Regions from separate parts of the Janthinobacterium sp. HH104 genome, predicted to be linked through region 1. Evidence: predicted binding sites of a transcription regulator. Region 1 holds the regulator's gene; the other holds the start of a gene.

Region 1 (5,206 bases):
GCACCACCGTGCGCTCCAGACGCAGACAATCGGCCACGCCCAAGTGAGCCCCGCGCTGCAGCAATTCCAGAGTTACCGACATCATCAAAGGCGAGCGCAGGCGCATGGCCGCCAGCGCCTTGCTGGCGAACGCGCTGTCGTCCTGCGCCAGCGAGGCCATGATGGCCGCCACGGAGCCGGCGCCGAAGTGACGGTCCAGCGCCACGCGCGCCGCCGCCAGCGAGGCGATACCCGCCTCGGCCTGGAACGGCGCCGCCAGCGCCTTGATGGCGACCGGCAAGGCCTCGCCCGGCGTCGACTCGAACAGGGCCAGCAGCGCCCCCATCTGCGCCTCGGGCAGGTAGACATCGGCCAGGTCCGTGTACAGGGCGTCGGCCGCGTTGATCGTCAAGCCCGTCAAGCCCAGGTACAGGCCCAGCTGGCCGGCCAGGCGGGACAGGAAATAACTGCCGCCCACATCCGGGAACAAGCCAATATTAACTTCCGGCATGGCCATGCGCGTGCGGCCCGTGACGATGCGCAGGCGGTTGCCGGGTCCGGCTTGCGCCACGCCCATGCCGCCGCCCATCACCACGCCATCCATCACGGCGATATACGGTTTCGGATAGAAATGGATCACATGATTTAACGCGTATTCTTCCGTAAAGAAATCTTCCAGCAAGGCGCTGCCGCCTTGCGGCGTGGCCAGGCCCGCATCGTAGAAGAAACGGATGTCGCCGCCGGCGCACAGTGCTTTCTCGCTGCTCGAGCGGATCACGACGGCGTCCACCTGCGGATCGTCGCGCCAGGCCAGCAGGGCAGCGCTCAGGGCGCGCACCATCTCCAGCGACAGGGAATTCAAGGCTTTCGGACGGTCGAGCACGATGTGCCCCGTGCGGTTGCGGATGGAGGTCTGGACGAAGTCGCTCATGGCAGGCGTGAAAAAAGTAAAAGTACAAACATTTTAGCGCCTGCGCGGGGAAGATTGCATTCAAAAGGTCCAGGCGCAAAAAAGGGCGCAATGTGCGCCCTTAGTTGATCACAACTGCTGGAAGCGGGTGGCCTTAAACGGCGACGACGGCGTCTTCCTCGGAGTTGTCTGGCAGATGCTTGATCGCCTCTTTACCGTGCCCTTGCACTTTGGTTTTGTATTTCATCACTTGCCTATCGAGCTTGTCGATCAGGGCATCGATCGCGGCATACAGGTCTTGTGCCAGGCTTTCCACATAGACGGTTTTGCCACTTAAACGCAGGTTGACTTCGGCCTTTTGACGTTTTTCTTTCTCTTTGAGGTTATCCACGGTCAGAATCACGGCGATATCGATAACTTGATCGAAATGACGTTTCACGCGTTCCAGCTTCGTTTGTACGTATTCACGGATGGCTGGTGTCACTTCGAGATGATGTCCGCTGATGGTGAGATTCATACACACTCCTAAAGATGATCGGGTTCGTGCGGTCCATCCTATCCGGCCCGCAGAGGAACCGAAAAAAACTTACAAACACTTACGCAGGCTCACTGGCGGAATTTTCAACGCTTCCCGGTATTTGGCAACAGTACGTCGCGCAATCACCATGCCTTGTTCCCCCAGCATGTCCGCAATCTTACTGTCGGATAAAGGATTTTTAGGGTCTTCTGCTCCTGTCAGTTGCACGATCAATGCCCGTATCGCCGTCGATGACGCTTCGCCCCCCGCTTCGGTGGCGACGTGGCTACCAAAGAAATATTTCAACTCGAACATGCCGTGCGGGGTCAGCATGTACTTTTGAGTTGTTACCCGCGAGATAGTACTCTCGTGTAAACCCAGTGTATCAGCTATTTCACGGAGCACAAGGGGGCGCATGGCAACGGCCCCGTGCGAGAAAAAGTTCTTTTGTCTTTCTACTATTGCCTGTGCCACGCGCAGGATCGTGTCGAAACGCTGGCGCATATTCTTGATCAGCCACTTGGCTTCCTGCAACTGTGCGCCCATGGCGCCCTCGCCCTTGCCCTGCTTAAGCAGGTTGGCGTACATGGCGTTGACGCGCAGGCGCGGCATGACGTCGTTGTTCAGGGTCACTTGCCAGCCATTGCGCGCGCGCTTGACGACGACGTCGGGCACCACGTAATCGGACACGTCCGAGGCGAATACGGCGCCCGGATGCGGATTGCACTGGCGAATCACCGTCTGTGCTTCGCGCAAGTCTTCATCGTCGCAATCGAGGGCTTTTTTCAGCTTGTTGAAATCGCGCTGGGCAAACCAGGCCAGGTGCTTTTCCACGATGACGAGGGCCATGCGCCGCGTCACCATGGCGATGTGCGGCAAGCGCTTGATCTGCAGCGCCAGGCATTCGGACGCATTGCGCGCGCCCACGCCGGGCGGATCGAAACTTTGCAGCAGCGACAAGGCCGTACGCATCTCGTCGGCGTCGATTTCCAGCTCTTCCGGCAGGCGCGCCAGGATGTCGTCGAGCGACTCTTCCAGGTAGCCATTGTCGTCGAGCGCGTCGATGATCAGCTCGACCAGCGCGCGGTCGCGCAATTCAAGCACCGTCACGCGCATCTGCTCCATCAGGTGTTCGCGCAGGGTGCAGTGATGGGCCTCGAGTTGCGGGCGGGAATCTTCGTCGTCGGGCGCCTTGCCCCGGCTCGCCTCGCTCCAGTCGCTGTCGCCGCCATCCGCCGCGGCCGGACCCTCGCCCGCCTCGCCGTCAAAGGTTTCCGCTTCGGCTGGCGCCGCGGGCGCCTCCTGGCCTGGCGGCTGGGGCGGCGCTTCGGCCGGCGCCGCCGTGGAACTCAAGGCCCCGTCCGACAGCAGGCGCAGCGAACGGTCGAGCGGATCGTCGAGGCGCTCGAGCAAGGGATTGTCCGTCAGCAGTTGTTCGAGTTCCTGGTGCAATTCCAGGGTGGACAATTGCAACAGGCGTATCGATTGCTGCAACTGCGGCGTCAGTGCCAGGTGCTGCGAAGTGCGCAGCTGCAATGATTGTTTCATTGGCTTACATGCGGAAGTGTTCGCCCAGATAGACCCGGCGTACCGACTCGTTCGCGATGATGTCGTCGGGGCGTCCCGACGCCAGTACCGAGCCCTGGTTGATGATGTAGGCACGGTCGCAAATACCCAGCGTCTCGCGCACATTATGATCGGTGATCAGCACGCCGATATTGCGCTCCTTCAAGAAGCGCACGATGCGCTGGATCTCGATCACGGCGATCGGATCGACGCCGGCGAACGGTTCATCGAGCAGCACGAAACGGGGATCCGTGGCCAGCGCGCGGGCGATTTCCACGCGGCGGCGCTCGCCGCCCGACAGGGACAGGGCCTGGTTCTCGCGCAGCTTTTCAATCTGCAAATCGGCCAGCAGCTTATCCAGGCGCTCCTCGATCTCGGCCTTCTTCAAAGGACGGCCTTCGACGGTCTGGATTTCCAGCACGGCGCGGATATTGTCTTCCACCGTCATCTTGCGGAAGACGGACGCTTCCTGCGGCAGATAGGACAGGCCCATCTGCGCGCGGCGGTGGATCGGCAGGCTGGAAATGTCCACGCCGCTGATGTCGATGCTGCCGCCGTCCGACGGCACCAGGCCGACGATCATGTAGAACGAGGTGGTCTTGCCGGCGCCGTTCGGGCCCAGCAAACCCACCACTTCGCCGCATTCGACTTGCAGCGAGACATCATGCACGACTTGCCGCTTGCCATAGGTTTTTTGCAGACCGCGAACGATCAGGGTGCTGCCGCAACGAGTATTGTCCATTATTTCTTTCCTGGCGCAGGCGTGGCCGGCGCTTTCTCCGCTTCAGGCGCCTTGGTCTTCGGCTGGATCACCATGCGCACGCTGCCGCCATCGGAGGTGCTGGTGCCGCTGTCGGAATTTTCCATCTTGAATACTTCCTTGCGGCTGTCATACGAGATGAAGGCGCCATTGGCCACGTCCGTCACTTTCGTGCCTTCCAGGCGCGTCAGCTTGGCCTTGGAAAACAGTTTCACCACTTCCGTCTTGTTGTCGTATTCCACGCGCTCCGCTTCGCCTTCGACCCACAGGTCGCCCGCGCCATCGCGCTTCTGGCGGAACGTGGCCAGCTTGCCGGGATCGGCCCAGAAGGTGATGAACTGATAGCCTTGCGGGTCTTCCGTGATCAATGCCCGGCCCGCCTTCATGGTCAGGGTGCCCTTGACCAGCACGACGTCGCCCGTCAGGGTACGCACTTGCTTGACGTCATCGACGTGGCCGCTGCGTGCCGTGATGACGGCTTCCTTCTCGGAATCGGCTTTCTCGGCATGCGCCACGCCCATGATGGCCAGCGAAAATACGGTCAACAGCAAGATGTTCTTCATAGTATGGTTTCCTTGTTTCATTCTGTCATTTTGCCGCCGCGGCAGGGCGCGGTTTCGGCGGGAGGACCATGCGCAGCGCATTCTGCACTTCCACCACGCCCGTGGCGTTATTGGCTTTCATGCCGATGCCATTGAGGCGCGAGGTGCCCGTCAGGATATCGACAGGCACGTCCGTTTCCATTCTTTCCTCGTCCGGAAACACCGTCAGCGCTTCCGTCCTGACCGTCAGGTTCTGCGCCTTCGGACTGGCCGCGCGGTCGATCACGACCTTGCGGTGCAGTTGCAGCCTGGTATTGTCCTGGTCGATATGCGCCAGTTCCGCATTCATGTTCAACGGCGGCATGCCGGGCGTGAGCTTGCGCACGAAGGGCTGGTCGATATCGGACGAATCGTCGGCCGGATAATGCGTGAGCTTGGTGCCCGACACGATATAGCTGGGCTTACCCGTCAAATCCATGCGCACCAGGCTGAAATTGGTGATGAAATAATCGGGCTCATCCAGATGCTTGCTGGCCTTGATGTCCTGGCTGTTCTTGTTCATCACTTCGAGCAGCCAAAAGCTGGCCAGCGCGACAACAACCGCGCCCAGCAGGGTAAAAATCGTGCGCCAGCGATGGGCGCCTCCTGGCTTACGCATAGGGTTTCACTCTTTCCAATATCACTGGCGGCAAGGTGCGCCTCACTCCAGGAACGGCGCCATGACGCGCGCATAGTTGTCCTGGGCGCGCAGCAGGAATTCGCAGATCTCGCGCACCGCGCCGCGGCCGCCTCCGGCCTGCGTCACATGGTGCGCCAGGTCCTGCGCTTCCGGACGCCCGCCCGGCACGCTGACGGCAAAACCCACGCGTTTCAGGATGGGCGCATCGATGACGTCGTCGCCGATGTAGCCGCATTGCTCTTCCGTCAAGCCC
Region 2 (5,206 bases), on a different contig from region 1:
GTCGACGGCAAAGATGCGCGAATACGATGCCGTGACGAACATCTTGCCGTTATGAATCAGCGGCTGCGATTCCTGGCCACGCTGTTTTTCGCCGCCAAACGAGAACGACCAGGCCGGCACCAGCTTGGCCACGGTCTTGTCATTGATCTGCGTTAACGGCGAATAGCGCTGGCCCTGCGTGCCCATGCCGAACGACAGGACGCTGGCTGGATTCTTCGCCGTGCTGTCGAGCATGGCATTGGTGACATTGCCCACGTCAGCCGCCTGGGCCAGCGATGCCAAACCCAAACCGACGAGTATCCCCATAATTTTTTTCTGCACAATCATCTCCCTCTGTTTTATTAGTATGTGTGTGTATCAAGTCTTGCGGTGCTCATGCGGCTGGGCATGCAGCAAGGCGCACTCTTCATCGGTGAACAGGCGCGAACGCGTCAAGAAGCGCTTGCCCGTGCCGTTGTCGAGTGAAAACATGCCGCCATTGCCATCGACCACATCGATAATCAACTGGGTATGCTCCCAGTACTCGAATTGCTCGAGTCCCATGTAGAACGGTGTACCATTCAAATTGCCGAGATAGATGTCGGTATCGCTGACATCGAACTCGCCCAGCGCATAGCACATGGGCGCGCTGCCGTCGCAGCAACCGCCCGACTGGAAAAACATCAGCGGGCCGTGACGCTGGCGCAACTTGTCCATCATTTCCAGCGCCGCATCGGTGGCGACCACCCGGGCAATTGCTGCACTCATGGCATCCCTTTCTGCGCGCCGCGCCTGGACGACAGGCGCGGCGCGTGTACCGGTTTAGAAGAAGCCCAGCGCTTTCGGGCTATAGCTCACCAGCAAGTTCTTCGTTTGCTGGTAGTGATCGAGCATCATCTTGTGGTTTTCGCGGCCGATACCCGATTGCTTGTAGCCGCCGAACGCGGCATGGGCTGGATACAGGTGGTAGCAATTGGTCCACACGCGGCCCGCCTGGATGGCGCGTCCCATGCGGAAGGCGCGCGAACCATCGCGCGTCCATAAGCCGGCGCCCAGGCCGTACAAGGTATCGTTGGCAATCGCCAGCGCGTCGGCCTCATCCTTGAAAGTGGTCACGGACACGACCGGTCCAAAAATCTCTTCCTGGAAAATGCGCATCTTGTTGTTGCCCTTGAACACGGTCGGACGCACGTAGTAGCCGCCTTCCAGATCGCCCGCCTGCGTGTTGCGCTCGCCGCCGGCCAGCACTTCGGCGCCTTCCTGGCGGCCGATGTCGAGATAGGACAGGATTTTTTCCAGCTGCTCCTGCGACGCCTGCGCGCCGATCATGGTGGACGAGTCGAGCGGATTGCCCTGCTTGATGGCGGCCACGCGCTTCAAGGCACGTTCGATGAATTTTTCGTAGATCGATTCCTGGATCAGCACGCGCGATGGGCAGGTGCAGACTTCGCCCTGGTTCAGCGCGAACATGGCAAAACCTTCCAGGCACTTGTCGAAATAATCATCGTCGGCATCCATCACGTCTTCAAAGAAGATGTTCGGCGACTTGCCGCCCAGCTCCAGGGTGACGGGAATCAGGTTTTGCGCGGCATAGCCCATGATCAGGCGGCCCGTGCCCGTTTCGCCCGTGAAGGCGATCTTGGCGATGCGCTTGCTCGACGCCAGCGGCTTGCCCGCTTCCAGGCCGAAACCATTGATGATGTTCAGCACGCCCGGCGGCAGCAAATCGCCGATCAGCTCGATCAACACCATGATGGACGCCGGCGTCTGCTCGGCCGGTTTGAGCACGACGCAATTGCCGGCGGCCAGGGCTGGCGCCAGTTTCCACACAGCCATCAGAATCGGGAAATTCCACGGAATGATCTGGCCCACGACGCCGAGCGGCTCGTGGTAGTGGTAGGCATAGGTTTCCGCATCGATTTGCGCGACGGAACCTTCTTGCGCGCGGATGCAGCCGGCGAAATAACGGAAATGGTCGATGGCCAGCGGGATGTCGGCGTTCATCGTTTCGCGGATCGGCTTGCCATTGTCGATGGTTTCCGCCGTGGCGATCAGGCTCAGGTTCTGTTCGATGCGGTCGGCGATGCGGTTCAGGATATTGGCGCGCTCGGCAGGCGACGTCTTGCCCCAGGCATCCTTGGCGGCATGGGCGGCGTCCAAGGCCAGCTCGACATCTTCCGCCGTGGAACGGGCGATTTCGCAAAATGGCAAGCCCGTGATCGGTGTGATGTTAGGAAAGTATTCACCTTTTACCGGGGCAACGAATTTGCCGCCGATGTAATTGTCATAGCGTTGTTTGAAGGGATTGGCTACGCCCAGTTTGCTGATGTCTGCGAGATTCATGTCGTCCTCTATCGGGTTAATTAGAATGGAATTGCTGTAATTAAAATCAAACGTCCTGGTACAGATGGGGTGAGTACACGGAGTCTTCCGCAAATGCCGTGCCAGCTCGGCATCCCACTACAAACTTAGCCGCTTTTACCCTTGTTACAAGGGCCTAGCGTCAATACCGGTGTGCTTTTCAGCGCATGCCCGGGCTTGAGCCGCTGCACAATGGAACAGGTGTACCAGACTGGAACACCTGTTCCTGTGCCATTAACGAATCACCACGCCCCATGGCAATTCACCTACAGCAATATCGGCCACCTTGCGCGCGCTGGCCGTGTCGATGACGGAAACGCTGTTCGAACGGCCATTGGCCACGTACAGCTTGGCGCCATCGGGCGTGATGGCCATGTTCCACGGGCGCTTGCCGACGGGAATGGTGGCCGTGACCTCGTTGCTGGCCGTGTCGATCACCATCACCGTGCCATCGATACCGTTCGAGACATACACCTGCTTGCCGCTGGGATGGACCACGATGCCGTTTGCATTCTTGCCAGCGGGAATGGTGGCGATGGCCTTGCGCGCGGCCATGTCGATGACGTAGACGGCATTGACCAGTTCGCACGCCACGTAGGCGCGGCCCGAGTCCGGACTGAAACCGATGCCGCGCGGGCGCAATCCCACGGCGATGGACGCCACCTGGCGGCGTTGCACCACATCAATGACATCGACTTGTTCAGCCTCTTCCGCGCTGACCAGCAGCCAGCGCCCATCGGGGCTGAAAACGGCATGTTCCGGATTGCGTCCATGCACCTTGATATCGGCGAGCAAGACGCCCGTCTGCCCATCGAGCAAGGCCACGCTATTGTTTTCCTCGACGGCCACGGCCACGTAATGACCGTCTTGCGAAGCGCTGACGCCTTCGGGCGACTTGCCCAGCGCCACCGTGCGCAGGGGGGCGCCGCCAGCGTTATCGATCAGCAGCAAGGCGCTGCTGGCCGCATCCGTGACAAACAATTGCCGCCCGGTGGGGTCGGCGGCGATGCCGCGCGGACGCTTGCCGGCTGCAATCTGGCGCACGACCTGGTCGGTCGCCGTGTCGATCACGCTCAAGGTGCCCGATTTTTCATTGGGAACATAGGCAAATGGAGCAGCCTGGAGGGCGCTGCTGGCGAGCGCAGGCAGCAGCCAGCACACTTGGCGCAAGCGCGAGAAGAAGTTGGGCATAATCACCTTTCGATGGCAAAACACAGGAAAAGCGCGCGGCATCGGCGCATCTGAACATTGCTGTATGCAAACGCCATGCCACTGACACGCGTATAATTTCAGCCCACCAATGGAGACATGGCAGGCATATTGCTTGATACAACGATGCAGACCTGCGCCGCGCACGCGACCAAAGCAGGCTTTTATTCACATTGGAGAATCCGCATGCAGCACCGTTTCCGCCTGAACACCATCGCCAGCCTGTTTGTCGCCGGCAGCGCTACCCTCGCCCCTCACGTCTTTGCCGCCGAGGCAGCTGATCTGGCCGCCGGGCAACTCATGGATACGGTGGTCGTCAGCGGCAGCCGCATCGCCCATCCAAGCCAGGAAGTGCCGGCCTCGATCGACGTCGTCGACAGCGCCCGCATCCAGGATGGCCAAATCCGCGTCAACGCGTCAGAAGCGCTGGCCGCCGTGCCGGGCCTGGTCGTGCAAAACCGCCAGAACTATGCGCAAGACTTGCAAATCTCGTCGCGCGGCTTCGGCGCACGCTCGGCCTTTGGCGTGCGCGGCGTCAAACTGATCAGCGATGGCATTCCTGCCAGCATGCCCGACGGCCAAGGCCAGGCCGCCACCTTCAACCTCGATACGGCCGAGCGCATCGAAGTGCTGCGCGGACCGTTTTCTGCCATCTACGGCAACCACTCGGGCGGCGTGATCCAGCTGTTTTCCAAGGATGGGCAAAATCCTCCATCCGTCGAATTAAATGTGGTGGGCGGCAGCTACGGCACCAACAAAGTGGACTTGACGGCGCAAGGCCAGGCAGGCGGCATCGGCTACGTGCTCGACGGCTCGCGCTTCCGCACGGACGGTTTCCGCGACCACAGCGCCGCCACGCGCGAACAGGCGTTCGGCAAGATCACCGTCAAGCCCAATGCGGACAGCAAGCTGACCATCGTTGCCAACAGCCTGCACCAAGGCAACACGCAAGATCCGCTGGGCGCCACCTGGGCCACGTTTGCCCGCGACCCGCGCGCTGGCGAAACCGATGCGAACGACACGCAAAACCCGAAGCGCACCCTGGCCGAGCGCTACAACACGCGCAAGAGCATCGACCACCAGCAAATCGGCGCCACCTATGAACAGTCGTTCGGCGACGACCGCCTGCATGTGATGGTGTATGGCGGCAACCGCGACGTGATCCAGTACCAGGCTTTTACCAAAGGCTTCCAGGCACCGCCCAGCCATTCAGGCGGCGTGGTCGACTTCCAGCGTGAGTTCTACGGCATCGATACCAACTGGCTGCACGTGAACCAGTTGGCCGGCGGCAAGCTGAGCACCACCATCGGCATCGATTACGGCCGCTCCAGCGATGACCGCACCGGCTATGAAAATTACATCGGCAACACGTTTGGCGTGAAAGGCAAGCTGCGCCGCGACGAGCAGAATGTCGTCTCCAGCCTCGATCCCTATATCCAGGCGGAATGGCAAAGCGGCCCATGGCTGCTGAGCGCAGGTGTGCGCTACAGCAAGATGAAAGTGTTGGTGAACGACCGCTATCTCAGCAATGGGAACGACAGCGGCAGCCTCGAGTTCAGCCACACGACACCGGTGCTGGGTCTGCTGTATAAACTGACGCCGAACGTCAACGTGTACGCCAGCGCCGCGCGCGGCTTCGAAGCGCCTACCTTGAATG

The links. Region 1 encodes sigma-54, which starts transcription at its own class of promoters, with help from an activator protein. Its sites were predicted from a motif close to TGGCANGNAANCTGCTTT; they were not measured.
Region 2: adh (aldehyde dehydrogenase) is a predicted target of sigma-54. The motif match lies at 2,409-2,426, and genes of this name have one in related genera.

What each region holds. Positions count from the first base shown of each region.
Region 1 covers NZ_LRIB01000054.1:91,059-96,264, reverse strand. The annotation lists gene JAB6_RS25120 (enoyl-CoA hydratase/isomerase family protein) at 1-910, opposite strand, end outside; gene raiA (ribosome-associated translation inhibitor RaiA) at 1,044-1,406, opposite strand; gene JAB6_RS25110 (RNA polymerase factor sigma-54) at 1,476-2,954, opposite strand; gene lptB (LPS export ABC transporter ATP-binding protein) at 2,959-3,714, opposite strand; gene lptA (lipopolysaccharide transport periplasmic protein LptA) at 3,714-4,295, opposite strand; gene lptC (LPS export ABC transporter periplasmic protein LptC) at 4,321-4,932, opposite strand; gene JAB6_RS25090 (HAD family hydrolase) at 4,975-5,206, opposite strand, start outside.
Region 2 covers NZ_LRIB01000015.1:8,403-13,608, forward strand. The annotation lists gene JAB6_RS04600 (PQQ-dependent methanol/ethanol family dehydrogenase) at 1-321, opposite strand, end outside; gene JAB6_RS04605 (DUF779 domain-containing protein) at 358-747, opposite strand; gene adh (aldehyde dehydrogenase) at 802-2,322, opposite strand; gene JAB6_RS04615 (beta-propeller fold lactonase family protein) at 2,575-3,531, opposite strand; gene JAB6_RS04620 (TonB-dependent receptor) at 3,736-5,206, shown strand, end outside.